DNA from 2 places in the Viridibacillus sp. NPDC096237 genome. Region 1 is predicted to be linked to the other one. Evidence: a T-box and tRNA genes for the amino acid it is inferred to sense, from the RefSeq annotation. Region 1 holds a T-box; the other holds one or more tRNA genes.
What was found. The T-box of region 1 lies ahead of ACQKMD_RS07095 (valine--tRNA ligase). A T-box ahead of a tRNA ligase gene usually reads a tRNA of that ligase, here a tRNA-Val.

Region 1 (7,371 bases):
CATCTATCCGATTTTTGTCATGGAAGGCGAAAATATAAAAAATGAAGTATCTTCAATGCCGGGTGTTTTCCAATTTTCAATTGACCGTTTAGGAGAAGAAATGGATGAAGTAGTATCACTAGGTATTCCTTCAGTTATTCTTTTTGGCTTACCAGCTGAAAAAGATGAAGTTGGTACTCAAGCATTCCATAATCACGGGATAGTTCAAGAGGCAACTCGTTTTGTGAAAAAGAATTACCCAGAAATCGCTGTTATTGCGGACACATGCCTATGTGAATTTACTTCTCACGGTCACTGTGGTGTTGTGAATGGCAAAGAACAAATTTTAAATGATCCTTCACTAGATTTATTAGCAAAAACAGCAGTTTCACAAGCAGAAGCGGGAGCAGATATTATTGCACCATCTAATATGATGGATGGTTTTGTAACAGCGATTCGTAAAGGCTTAGATGATGCTGGATTTGAAGATGTTCCAATTATGTCTTATGCAGTAAAATATGCTTCAGCATACTATGGTCCATTCCGTGATGCTGCTGATGGCGCACCTAAATTTGGTGACCGTAAAACATATCAAATGGATCCTTCAAATCGTATGGAAGCAATGCGTGAAGCCACTTCAGACGTAGAAGAAGGGGCAGATTTCTTAATCGTTAAACCAGCGTTAGCTTACTTAGATATCGTACGCGATGTACGTAATAACTACGATTTACCAATTGTTGCCTACAATGTAAGTGGAGAATATGCAATGGTCAAAGCAGCATCTATTAATGGCTGGATTGACGAAAAACAAACTGTTCTAGAAACACTACTAGGTATGAAACGCGCAGGAGCAGACTTAATCATTACTTATCATGCAAAAGATGCAGTTCGTTGGATGGAGGGAAAATAATTCATGACACGTTCATATGAAAAATCAAAACAAGCTTTTAAAGAAGCTGTGAACTTAATGCCGGGCGGCGTAAATAGCCCAGTTCGTGCGTTTAAAGCAGTGGATATGGATCCGATTTTCATGGCTAGTGGTAAAGGTGCAATCATTACTGATATCGATGGCAATGATTATATTGACTATGTATTATCATGGGGTCCACTAATTATTGGTCACACACATCCTGATGTAGTAGCTGCTATTCAAAAGGTAGCTGAAACAGGTACAAGTTTTGGAGCTTCTTCACTAGTAGAAAATGAACTAGCAAAAGTAGTAATTGATCGTATTCCTTCAATCGAAATGATTCGTATGGTATCTTCAGGTACGGAAGCGACGATGAGTGCAATCCGTGCAGTCCGTGGCTTTACAGGAAGAGACAAAATTTTAAAATTTGAAGGAAGTTATCACGGACATGGTGATAGTTTACTAATTAAAGCTGGTTCAGGTGTAGCAACACTTGGTTTACCAGACAGCCCAGGCGTACCAATGGGAATCGCTCAAAACACGTTAACCGTTCCTTATAATGATTTAGAATCGGCTAAACTTGTCTTCGAAAAATTTGGAGAAGAAATTGCTGCTGTAATCGTTGAGCCAGTTTGCGGTAATATGGGTGTCGTTCCTCCGCTTCCAGGCTTCCTTGAAGGATTACGTGAATTAACATCAAACGCTGGCTCACTATTGATCTTTGATGAAGTAATGACCGGTTTCCGTGTAGGGTATCATAGTGCTCAAGGTCACTTCGGTGTAACACCTGATTTAACTTGTCTTGGTAAAGTAATCGGTGGTGGTCTGCCAGTAGGCGCATTTGGTGGTAAGCGTGAGATTATGGAGAACATTGCTCCAGCAGGTCCAATCTATCAAGCGGGTACATTATCAGGTAACCCACTTGCAATGTCTGCTGGTTTAGCGACAATTAGTCATTTAAAACCTGAAACATATGATTACTTTACAAAGTTAGGTGATCAATTAGAAACAGGTTTCCGTGAAGCTGCAGAAACGTATAACATCCCTCACACAGTAAATCGTGCGGGTTCAATGATTGGTTACTTTTTAACGAATGAAAATGTTATTAACTTTGAAACAGCAAAAACTTCTGATTTACAATTGTTTGCTGAATACTACGGATTAATGGCGAATGAAGGAATCTTCTTACCGCCGTCGCAATTTGAAGGTGTATTTGTTTCTACAGAGCATACTGAAGAACACATTGCAAAAACAGTCCAAGCTTTCCAAAAAGTATTCAAACAACTTGCTCGCTAATTTTATACTATAAGAAAAGGGCTTTCTCTATTTTGAGAAAGCCCTTTTCAATGCATATAAATACATAGATATTGTACATAAAATAGCTAATCTTTTTCATTTAGAGCATCTTCTTTAATTTCAGACTCGACAAACGACTAACTAACTACAACCTTTCAAACCATGAACATAACATAATGCATAATCTTTATACTACCTAGCATATAATCTATTAGATATATGAAGGAGGTCAAGCTATGCAACATATTTCCTGGGAAATTGCAGAAGGATTTAACTTTCCTGAAAGTTTTGGTAAACCGCAAGATACGTCAAATGTTAAAATTACACCTCGTTGGACACAGGAAGAGTCAGGTGAATCAGTATTCTTAACAGGTATATATCATATTTCTGCCAATGTAGCATTTGCGGAAGGAGAAGCACCACATCATGGGACTTCAACTTGGACAACAATAGAAGATCTAGACATGCAAGGTGAATCAGGTTATTTTGAATATGCTGTGCCATTACATGTAAATTTACCACGAGAACGAGTGAATAAAGACGTCCCTGTGGAAATCAAAGTAGATCATATAACGACAACATTCCAAGAGGATGGTAGCTGTCATTTTAACTGGCAGGCAACATGTCAGTATGAAGAGCCGCAAGTTGCTACTGCGCAAGCAGAAGCAGAGGTAGTAGAAAGTCCATCTACTACAACTGCAGAGGCAAGCGCGGAAGAAAAACTAGAATCCAATGCATTCTTATGGGATTTAGCAGAAGCCTATACGATTAAAACTTATCATTTAAAGGAAATCCGTAAACAGTAACCACCACAATAACGCTAAAATAAAAAGTAAGATAATGTCTCCTGTTGTCGGGATAATAATTACACGTATACCTTGGAAGAGACAAATAGGAACGATAATATGTCTACAGTAAAATCTTGTTTTCCGTAGCCAAGGTGGGAGGAAATAAGGATTATATTTTCTACGTGACATGAAATGTAGCCCTCCTTTCTAAAAAACTTGAAAATGCATCTTTTTTTCGATACAATTAGGTCATCTTAATATAGATGCATAGATAGGGAAGAGTAAAATGCATTGTGTTTGCCAAAGAGAGGAAACGTTTGGTGAGAGTTTCCGCATACACACATTTGAAGGTCGCCCTGGAGCAGTTTCTGTGAACCTGATAAAACTAGCAGAAGCCGGTTAGAAGCCGTTATACAATGAAGTGTCAGCACGTCTCTTTGTGTTGAAATAAAGGTGGTACCGCGAATTCAACTCCTTCGTCCTTTTTAGGCGATAGGAGTTTTTTATTTGCAAAAAACTACAAGATACTTCGTTGTTAACAAAAAAATAAAAGGAGGTCGTCAATTTGACAGAACAACAAGCGACATCAATGCCAACGAAATATGATCCACAGTCAATCGAACAAGGACGTTATGAATGGTGGCTAAAGGGAGATTTCTTTAAAGCACAACCTGAAAGTGGTAAAGAGCCGTATTCAATCGTAATTCCACCACCAAACGTAACAGGTAAACTACACTTAGGCCACGCTTGGGATACAACATTACAAGATATCCTAATTCGTATGAAACGTATGCAAGGGTACGATGCACTTTGGTTACCAGGTATGGATCATGCAGGTATTGCAACACAAGCAAAGGTTGAAGCAAAACTTCGTGAAGAAGGCATTACTCGTTATGACTTAGGCCGTGAAAAGTTCGTAGAAAAAACATGGGAATGGAAAGAAGAGTATGCAGGTCATATTCGTGAGCAATGGGCGAAAATGGGTTTAGCGCTAGATTATTCTCGTGAACGATTCACACTAGATGAAGGACTTTCTGATGCAGTAAAAGAAGTATTCGTAAAACTTTACGAAAAAGGTTTAATCTACCGCGGTGAATATATCATCAACTGGGATCCAGCAACTAAAACTGCGTTATCTGATATTGAAGTTATTTACAAAGACATTCCAGGTGCTTTTTATCACTTCAAATATCCTTTAACTGATGGAACTGGAACAATTGAAATTGCAACTACTCGCCCTGAAACAATGCTAGGTGATACTGCAATCGCTGTTCACCCTAAAGATGAACGTTACCAAAATCTAATCGGCAAAACAGTAACATTACCAATTGTAGGTCGTGAAATTCCAATCATAGCAGATGATTACGCTGAAATGGAATTTGGTACGGGAGCTGTGAAAATTACGCCAGCTCATGACCCGAATGACTTTGAAGTAGGTAACCGTCATGACTTACCACGTATTCTAGTAATGAACGAAGACGGTTCAATGAATGATAATGCTGGTAAATATAAAGGTATGGATCGCTTTGAATGCCGTAAAGAAATCGTTAAAGACTTACAAGACATGGATGTTTGCTTCAAAATTGAAGAGCATGTGCACTCAGTAGGGCACTCAGAACGTTCTGATGCAGTTGTTGAGCCCTATCTTTCAACACAATGGTTCGTAAAAATGCAACCTCTTGCTGATAAATCACTAGAACTTCAAAAAGATGAAGAGGGCAAAGTAAACTTTGTACCTTCACGTTTTGAAAATACGTATTCTCGTTGGATGGAGAATATCCGTGATTGGTGTATTTCTCGTCAACTTTGGTGGGGACACCGAATTCCGGCTTGGTACCATAAAGAAACAGGTGAAATTTACGTAGGTACGGATGCACCAGCTGATGCTGAAAACTGGAATCAAGATACGGATGTATTAGATACTTGGTTCTCATCTGCGTTATGGCCGTTTTCAACAATGGGCTGGCCAGATGAAGCAAACGAAGAATTTAAACGTTATTACCCAACAAATACTTTAGTAACGGGTTATGATATTATATTCTTCTGGGTTTCTCGTATGATATTCCAAGGTATTGAATTTACTGATTCACGTCCATTTGAAGACGTATTAATTCACGGTTTAGTTCGTGACGAACAAGGTAGCAAAATGTCTAAGTCTCTAGGTAACGGCGTTGATCCAATGGATGTTATCGAAAAGTACGGTGCTGACTCATTACGTTACTTCTTAGCAACTGGTTCTTCTCCAGGTCAAGATTTACGTTATTCAAATGAAAAAGTAGAAGCTGTTTGGAACTTCTCAAACAAAATTTGGAATGCTTCACGCTTTGCTTTGATGAACATGGAAGGCATGACTTTCGATGAAATCGATTTAACTGGTAAAAAATCAGTGGCAGATCAATGGATTCTAACTCGTCTAAACGAAACAATCGAACAAGTAACCACTTTAGCTGAGAAATTTGAATTTGGTGAAGTAGGTCGTCAATTATACAACTTCATCTGGGATGATTTCTGTGACTGGTACATCGAAATGGCGAAATTACCATTATACGGTGAAGATGAAGCAGCGAAGAAAACAACGCGCTCAGTACTAGCATATGTTTTAGATAATACAATGCGCCTGTTACATCCATTTATGCCATTTATCACTGAAGAAATTTGGCAAAACCTACCTCATCAAGGTGAATCTATTACAGTAGCTGCTTGGCCGACAGTGGATGAAACATTAACTTCACAAGTACAATCGGATAACATGAAATTATTAATGGACATTATTCGTGCCGTTCGTAACATTCGTGCTGAAGTACAAACGCCAATGAGCAAAAAGGTACCTCTTTACGTTTCAGCTAAAGATGCAGCAACACTTGCAGTACTAGAAGATAACAAAGCTTATCTAGAAAAATTCTGTAACCCAGAGCCGTTAACGCTCGGCGAAGGTATTGAAGCCCCTGGTCAATGCATGTCAGCTGTTGTATCTGGTGCTGAACTATTCTTACCTCTTGAAGGATTAATCGATGTAGCGGCTGAAGTTGAGCGCTTATCAAATGAACTTGAGAAATGGGGTAAAGAAGTGAAACGTGTTCAAGGTAAACTGAACAATGAGCGTTTCGTATCTAAAGCTCCAGATGATGTAGTAGCTGCTGAACGTGCAAAAGAAGCAGACTATATTGAAAAATATGCAACAGTAGAGAAACGTATTAACGAATTGAAAAATATGTAATCAAAAAAATCGCTCAAGTGTTTAACTTGAGCGGTTTTTTTGTTAACTAAAACAAACGATATGCGATAAACGTTTAATAAGTAAAACCCTCTGGATATAAGTTGATAGATATTTCAGTTCCATTGATTACGATTTTATCATAAAAATCAAGAGGTAACTATAACCAGGATGTATTGTAGTTATTAGTCTTTAAAATGGCTTATAATAGGAAAGTAAATAAGAAGAAAACAAGCACAATATACATACCAGGAGTGTTGAATAGTGTTTACAAATATAGAACAGTGCGTTAAGTTTTTATCCTCATTAAAAAAAGGTAGTAGTACTTCGATTCCGTTAGAAGTCGTTAAATCACTTTTACATCAGTTTGGGGACCCTCAACATACATTTAAGACAATCCATTTAGCAGGATCAAACGGTAAAGGCTCTACATTAAATGCACTAAAGGAAATATTAAAGTACAGCCAAGTTAAAAAAGTAGGTTGCTTTGTTTCTCCACACTTAGAGCGGATAAATGAGCGTATTACAATAAGTGACAAGCAAATATCAGATGAGCAATTCCTCTATTACGTTAATAAAGTATTTGCAGCTATAGATGAAAAGAACGGTGTTTATCCTAGTTTTTTTGAAATTTTGACGATTGTAGCATGCCTCTATTTTGCAGATGAAGAAGTAGATGTGGCTCTAATTGAAACTGGCATTGGGGGCAAATTAGATTCAACTAATGTTATTAATCCTCTCATTTCAATTATTACAACGATTTCTTTAGAGCACACTGCAATATTAGGTGACACTTATGAGGAAATTGCCTATCAAAAAGGTGGCATTATTAAAGAAAATAGACCTGTTGTGACAACGGTAGAAAATAAAGAAGCGTTAAAAGTTCTGCGGAAAATAGCTGAAGAGAAGCACGCACCTATAGCAATCTTCAAAGAGGACTTTGTGGCTACAAAAGTCACTCAAAAGGTACATGCGCAGATTTTTAATTATGCTAAAGAGGAATACGTAATAAATGATGTTGAATTACGTATGGCAGGACCCCATCAAATTAACAATGCTTCATTAGCTATTACGACGGCATTATTATTAAGAGATGCTGGATACTTTGATATTACAGAAGAAGCCGTTCGAAAAGCCTTAAAAGAAGCAAAATGGGCTGGTCGCTTTGAAGAATATGCCCATCA
Region 2 (7,371 bases), on a different contig from region 1:
TGGTATTAGAACAAATAAAGAAGATTGATGAATATTTCGAAAGATTATATGTAAAAACAAAAGGGAACGATGAAGTTAAGCAGTGTTTGAGATTGGATAAATAAGGGAAATAAAGAGTGGTAGCCAATTAGTGGCCGTCACTCTTTTTCGTTGTCTATTATTTTAAAAAGTTCGTTCATGTCGGTGATATTTAGCGTTTTAGCTACAGCAGCAACGTGTTCTCTATTAATAGAAGAACGCTGGTTATTTGACATTTCACTAATAATATTCGGACGTACTCCTGACAGTTCAGATAGTTTATTTTGCGTTAATCCGCGATCAGCTAAGATCTCTTTTAATCTTACTCTTAGTTCAGCCATAAATTAGCTCCTTTCATATTACAATATTACTTGTAATTATACTTCAATTCCAACATATAGAAAAGTATGAATATAATATATTGACATTCCTATATGTTGGAATATATAATATTATTATAACATATAGGAATTTATATATATTATAATTTAAGGGGTGATAAAAAATGGAACTATTAAACACACAAGAAAACTATGCAAAATTAAAGTCCTTTAAATCTGTGGAAGAGATGAACGAAGCGATAAAATACCACCGTGATCAACATGCAGATACACTTACACCATCCACAAGAAATGTACTGGACGTATTGGCGCGTTACTCATACGTATATCCAGGAGTCTCTTACCGATCTAAAAAACATATTGCAGAGGAGTTAGAAATTGATATCCGTACAGTTCGTAGAGCGTGTAATTTACTTGAGGACTTAGGCATCATCAAGCAGTACAGCACTAAACGTCACAAGGGAGACAAACGCCAATCAACTAACGCAATCGTTATCTTAAAGCCTTCCACAGTTGAGGCTGAAGTAAATGTCCTACCGGAATGTCCTACCCCATTCTTAGAAGCTCCTGCAAAAACTAGTTTAAGAGATATTAATAATACAAGAGATACAGAGAATGCGGATTTGCCGACAAGTTCGGCTGTTAAGGAATTAAGAGAACAAGAACGAAAAGAAGAAGAGCAAGCGTTGCTCAAAGAAGGTCTTGTCGAAAAATTGCCAACTCCGTTAAGGGTGTTATCGCCATTTTTCAAATCTAGTGAATTGTATAGATTTTCTGGAATAATCTTTAAAGCAAAAGCATCTATTGATAGAAACATAGTTTTAGAGCATCACGAAAGTAAATATAAAAAAGCTCTATTAAGTGTTATGAGTGCGTATAAGCGTGGGAAAGTAGAGTGCTTAGAATCAGTCATATACACAGCCGTAAAGCGTGTGAGTAGAAGTATCAAAGTGAAATCAATAATGAATGAGGCTTGGGAAATCTAAACCATAGGGGTGTATGGACATGAAGATTTTGTTAAGTATTTACTATTATTTCGTTGATGAGGATATTGCACCTGAAGATGTAGCGTTAGGGGAATGGTTGTGGTTAGCGTTATTGCCTGTTGCGGGAGTAATAAGTTTGTTATCGGTACTATTATAGGAAGAAACTGTGGCATAAAAATAGCCACTCGCAATGAGCGGCCCTTAGTTTATTGTACTTTGATATTCCATTTAATTTCTTTGCTATCTAAAGTAAATGTTGGTTCATAGACCAACTCGTAACTCTTAGATTTTTTAACATCGAAATATAATTTACCTGAAGCTTTTTTACCAGCATTTATATCTTTGCTTATAGCAAGATCATCATAGCCAAAATAATCTTCCATTTGGTTGTCGCCTTTATCATATAATTGGAATTCTGTGTTATCAATAAACGCAGATTCTTCATTAGTATTTTTTAGAGCGACATCTAATGTTAGTACTGAGCCATTTTTAGCTTCAGAGTATTGAGCAGGTTTTGTAAATTGGGCTTTCTTTATTGTAATTTCAACACCATTTACTTTTATAGTATCCCCAACTTTGAAAACTTCGGCTTTTTTATTAGACTTCGCTTCGGTTTTAGATCCATTACTTACCTTTTCAACTTCAGTTTCTCCACATGCAGCCAATAAAAGCACAGCAGCCATAGGTGCCAGTAACCATTTCTTTTTCATTTCAAAATACCCTCATTTCTATAAATGTGTATATTTAACTATACAGGAAATCGTAACTATTGTGGAGAGTAAATAAAAAGACCGCTCGAATGAACGGTAAAAATTGTTATGTTATGTCTTTTTTAATCAAAAGATAGTATCACATTTATCGTTTATTGAAAATTGGTCACAGCCTGGTCACGAATAGGTATAAATACAAGAAAACACGCTGCCTAAGATGTACTTAGAAACAGCGTGTTATCAATGTTTATCCAATATGATTCCTACTGGGTTCGAACCAGCGACCTCCACCCTGTCAAGGTGGCGCTCTCCCAGCTGAGCTAAGGAATCGGGAGAAATTCAATTCTTAAATCTATGTAAGTATTACTTAATATCATATGATGGCAAACAGTAAATGTCAATAATTGTTTTCGTCAATAAAATAGAAGCGGCTTGTTAGGTCAACCACAACCAAACAAGCCGCTATTTTAGTGAAATAATCCTGATTTTCTAGATTTGAGTAGCATACGTGACGTAATAACATTTAAACGTTTTTTCAAGATAGCACCAAATAAAAGTGCGACAATAAGAACTATTCCGAGTACGATGACATCTACGATAATTTTGTTCCAAATGATACCACCGATCGCTTCTCGAGCCATGCCAATCGCGTATGTGAAAGGTAAATAGGGGTTAATCACTTGGAAGAACTTCGGTAGTAAAACAACGGGATAAGTCCCACCTGACCCTGCTAGCTGTAGTACAAGCAGAATGATTGCCAGCGCTTTTCCGACATCTCCGAAAACGGACACTAATGTGTAGACAACGCTCATAAAAACAAGACTGACGAATAAGCAAAATAGCACGAACCATACAGGATTATGAGCAGACACTTTAAGAATGAAGAGGTCACCCATAGTAATGATAAGTGTTTGTAGTATGCCAATGGTCCAAAATGTCAGTAGTTTTCCGAAATATACTTGACGAGTGGTAAAATCTTCTTCATTTTTTGCTCCCACTGAAAGCAGTGAAATTAAAAGTAAGCAGCCAACCCAAATGGATAAAACAGTGTAGAAAGGTGTCATACCTGTTCCGTAATTTTTGATAGGGAAGAGGGCATTTTCATTTAGCTTAATGGGTTGCTCAAAGAAAGATTTCTCAGCTAAGGGGTCGTTGATAAGTAATTGAATGACGCTATTTATATCCGTCTCTTTTTCGAAGTCCCGGATTTTATTGGCAAGTTCTTTAACTTTTGTATTCACATAAGGATATTGGCCGATAGCTGTATTTAGGCCAGATTTTGCATCTGAGATGTAGCCATCCGTATTATTAATAATACGCACAATTTCTGGTATTTGAGTTTGGATTATAGTTAGCTTATTCTTTGCTGTAGATATTGTGTTTTGTGCATCATCAATAGTTTTAAAAACAGTTGGTTCAATAGATTGTGCATATTCTTTTATGAAGCTGTCAAGCTCGACAGAAGTGTTTTGTGCAATATTTTGTAGTGAGTTGATGGCATCTGCAACATCTTGTTCTTTACCAGCAAGCACTGCGTTAATATTGCGGGCATTTGTTTGTGCTTCTACTAATAAAGCTTTTAAATTTTTTGTATCCTCTATTGCAGAAGCGAGAAGTTGTGATTGATCTTTAATGTTATTTTCATTGTTAAATAGCTTTAAATCTGTCAATGATTTTTCCACATTAGAAACTTTATCGATAGCAGTAGTAACTTGAATGTCTAAAGTTTCTTTTGCATTATTTACTTCAGTAAAATCAATCTTTGTATTTTGTAGTTGTTTTAACAATGTATTTACATCAGTTGAAATTTTTTGGACGGTCTGTAAATCTTTTTTAATTTTTGGACTCATTTCATTAAGACGATCTTTAGCTTGAGTCAAGAAAGACAATGTATTATCAATTGTTTTTAATCCTTCAGCTGTTAGTTGTTTTGCTTTGGGAATTTCATTTTTAGCATCGCCAATCATAGTACTTGCTGAATTTGCATCTTTTTGTGCTTTCTTCAATTCTGTATGAATGCCAGGTAAGTCTTTTTCTAATGTAAATACAAAATCTTTGAACCTTTCGATATCGGGTAAGTTATTTTGCATTTCTATTCCAATTCGATTGAACATCTCAAAGATTGTACCGTTTACTGTACCAATAAATTTACTACTCATTTCTTCAGCAAGTACACTGGCTCCTTTACTTGTAATTTTAGGAGCAATCGAATTAATTTTTTCATTAACGTAATATTCCATTTCAGCTTTATGAGGTTTGCCTGAAACAACTGTTGCGAGGTCCTTAGAGAAGTTTTCTGGAATAATGATTACAGCAAAATAGTCTCCGTTTCGAACATTCTCCATTGCTGTTTTACGATTTGTAAATTGCCAGTCCATATCTTTATTTTTATGTAACGTTGCAACTAGCTCTTTTCCAGCATCAATTTGTTGGTTGTGTATTTTTGCGCCACTATCTTCGTTTACGAAACCGACGGGAATTTGATTGGTTTGCGCATAAGGATCCCATGATGCCGCGATGTTTAGCCATGCATATAATGAAGGTAAAATAATAAGCCCGCCTAATAATACAGCTGCTACCCAGTTAGAGAATATATTTTTAATATCCCGCTTATAGATCTCCCATATATTTTTCATGTCAGTCCTCCTGAGTAAAAAGTTAAATAATAATCACCTTGTAAATGCACATCCCTTTGAAAGGATTCTTAAAAATAGCTATGGTTCTTAGCTCTAGAAAAAATAGGAGAATATAAAGAACTGACAGTTTGGTGTATTGAAATGGAAAAAACTTAATAAGGAGTTAAAAGTTTTAGTGGGCTAAAGAGGAAATCTAGGTTAATTGGAGATGGATGATGGTTTATTATATTAACAATTGGTGAAATGGTGTCATGTTCTGAAGTTTTCTTTCTATGTAAGATAATTATGAGGAGGTTGTAATGATTTTGTAATTTAAGGAAATTAAGAACGAAGTAGGTAAAAGGTGTCTATAACATTTATAATTTGGGTAGGATATAACTATACATACATGATATTAATAGTAATGCTGATTTCAATTTAAAGTGCTTGGTTAAGAATAAATATATAAAAGTACGAGCTGTCCTTTTCATCAGACAGCTCACTTTGCTACACTTCATTCAAGATGCTGATCATTTTCTTCCGAGGCTGTATCTTGATATTGAAAGAATAAAAACGATTCATCTTCTAATTCCACTTGTTTTTGCGGATGCAAGCCATGTGCTAATGGCCCTGTGAAAATTGGTTCCCACCATGTTTCTGTTTTCAACATGTAACATTCCCCCTTTTAGAAGTCTTCAACATTTGACAGCAACCTTCTTAAAAATGGTACAATTTGAGTCAGATAAGGCTCTTTTTCTTATGAAATTATGTAACACTTTTATTATGGATAAATCACGATGTATTTATGCAAGCTTATGAACAAATTTAGATAAATATTTTTTATAAAATGGAGGTTATTTTATGGTTAATTTTAATGCCTACGATGTAGAAGCAATGATTGCAGAACAAAGGAAATTTTACTTTTCAGGAGCAACAAAAAGCTTGGCATTTCGTAAAGAACAATTAAAAAAATTAAAAGCTGCGATTGTTAGTCATGAGAAAGAAATTTTAAAAGCACTGCATAAAGATTTACGAAAAAGTGAATTTGAAGCGTATTCTACTGAAGTTGGGATTGTGCTAGATAGTATTAGCTATATGCAAAAGTATTTAGAGGAATGGTTACAACCAGTATCGGTACCAACTCCTTTTCATTTCCAACCAGGGAAAAGTTTTATCGTACGCGAACCATATGGGACAGTGCTTATTATTGGACCATTCAACTATCCATTTCAACTTGTAATGGAACCATTAATTGGTGCCATTATTGGAGGAAATACTGCTATTGTAAAACCTTCTGAAGCATCGGTACATACTGCTGAAATTATAAAGAAAATAGTGCAAGAAACTTTCCAAGGAAATTATGTAAGGATTGTTGAAGGTGAGAAGGAAGAAACAACAGCATTGATACATGCCTCGTTTGATTATATTTTCTTTACGGGAAGTGTAGCTGTTGGAAAAATTATTGCGAAAGCTGCAGCTGAACGTTTAACTCCACATACGCTTGAACTGGGTGGGAAAAGTCCTGCAATTGTAGATCAAACAGCCAATTTAGAAGTTGCTGTAAAACGTATTGCATGGGGGAAGTTTACGAATGCTGGTCAAACATGTGTTGCACCGGATTATGTATTAGTACATGAGTCAGTAAAAGTACCTTTTATCCGCATTTTGAAAAAGACACTTCAAAAATTTTACGGCAAAAACGCGCAAGAAAGCTTGGATTATGGTCGTATTATTAACGAGCGTCAATTTAAGCGTTTGCAAAATGTTTTAGAGCGTGAACAAAGCCAAGTACTATTTGGTGGTAACTATGATCGTGATGATTTATATATTGAGCCGACTGTTCTACAAAACGTTACGTGGAATAGCCCTTCTATGGAAGAGGAACTATTTGGACCAATATTACCGATCATCGTTTACGATGATTTGCGAGTAGCTATTCATCAAATTCGACAATATCCGAAACCATTAGCTGCATACTTTTTCTCTGAAACAGAGAAAGCAATTCAGTATTTTCTTGATGAATTACCGTTTGGTGGTGGTTGTGTGAATGATGCAGTAACGCATGTAGCAAGTGTCTATTTGCCATTTGGAGGGGTCGGCAATTCGGGCGTTAATGCTTATCATGGTAAGGCAAGCTTCGAATGCTTTACGCACCCAAAATCCATTTTGAAAAAATCAACGAAGTTAGCAAATAATTTATTATTTCCACCGTATAAACAAAAAGTAAAATTAGTAAAAACCCTTTTAAGATAAAAGTGGCGAAGAGCGTCTAGTATTCGATTTTAATTACGGATAGGCTGTAATCAAGAGAAAGTATTAACGATTAAACACTCCATTTAGTATAAATGAAAAGCATTTCTAACGTGGTGTAACCACAAGAAATGCTTTTTATGTACATTAAACGTTAACACATGGCAATTTAATTGTAATACTAGTACCTTTACCGTATTCACTATCAATTGTAATCTGACCTTCATGTTCATGAATAATTTTCTCAGTTATCATCATGCCAAGACCAGTACCCTCAGCTTTTGTTGTATAGAAGGGTTTGAAAATGTGTTCAACAACTTCTTTTTCCATACCGCCTCCATTGTCCGTAAAACAGATGCTACAAAATTGTTTGGCCGTTTTTTCAATCGTAACGATAATTTTTCCGTTTTTTTCTATAGCTTCTACCGCATTTTTTATAATATTAATAATA

Region 2: it has a tRNA-Val gene. The T-box ahead of ACQKMD_RS07095 (valine--tRNA ligase) is inferred to sense a tRNA for this amino acid. The anticodon was not compared.

Annotation. Positions count from the first base shown of each region.
Region 1 covers NZ_JBNNTI010000008.1:40,966-48,336, forward strand. Annotated here, with positions in the region: gene hemB (porphobilinogen synthase) at 1-889, shown strand, start outside; gene hemL (glutamate-1-semialdehyde 2,1-aminomutase) at 893-2,185, shown strand; gene ACQKMD_RS07090 (hypothetical protein) at 2,422-2,991, shown strand; T-box leader at 3,233-3,460, shown strand; gene ACQKMD_RS07095 (valine--tRNA ligase) at 3,563-6,190, shown strand; gene ACQKMD_RS07100 (bifunctional folylpolyglutamate synthase/dihydrofolate synthase) at 6,452-7,371, shown strand, end outside.
Region 2 covers NZ_JBNNTI010000041.1:437-7,807, forward strand. Annotated here, with positions in the region: gene ACQKMD_RS17730 (helix-turn-helix domain-containing protein) at 138-359, opposite strand; gene ACQKMD_RS17735 (helix-turn-helix domain-containing protein) at 524-1,345, shown strand; gene ACQKMD_RS17740 (hypothetical protein) at 1,365-1,502, shown strand; gene ACQKMD_RS17745 (DUF4352 domain-containing protein) at 1,552-2,055, opposite strand; tRNA gene ACQKMD_RS17750 (tRNA-Val) at 2,313-2,385, opposite strand; gene ACQKMD_RS17755 (YhgE/Pip family protein) at 2,523-4,691, opposite strand; gene ACQKMD_RS17760 (hypothetical protein) at 5,185-5,340, opposite strand; gene ACQKMD_RS17765 (aldehyde dehydrogenase) at 5,532-6,923, shown strand; gene ACQKMD_RS17770 (two-component system sensor histidine kinase NtrB) at 7,068-7,371, opposite strand, start outside.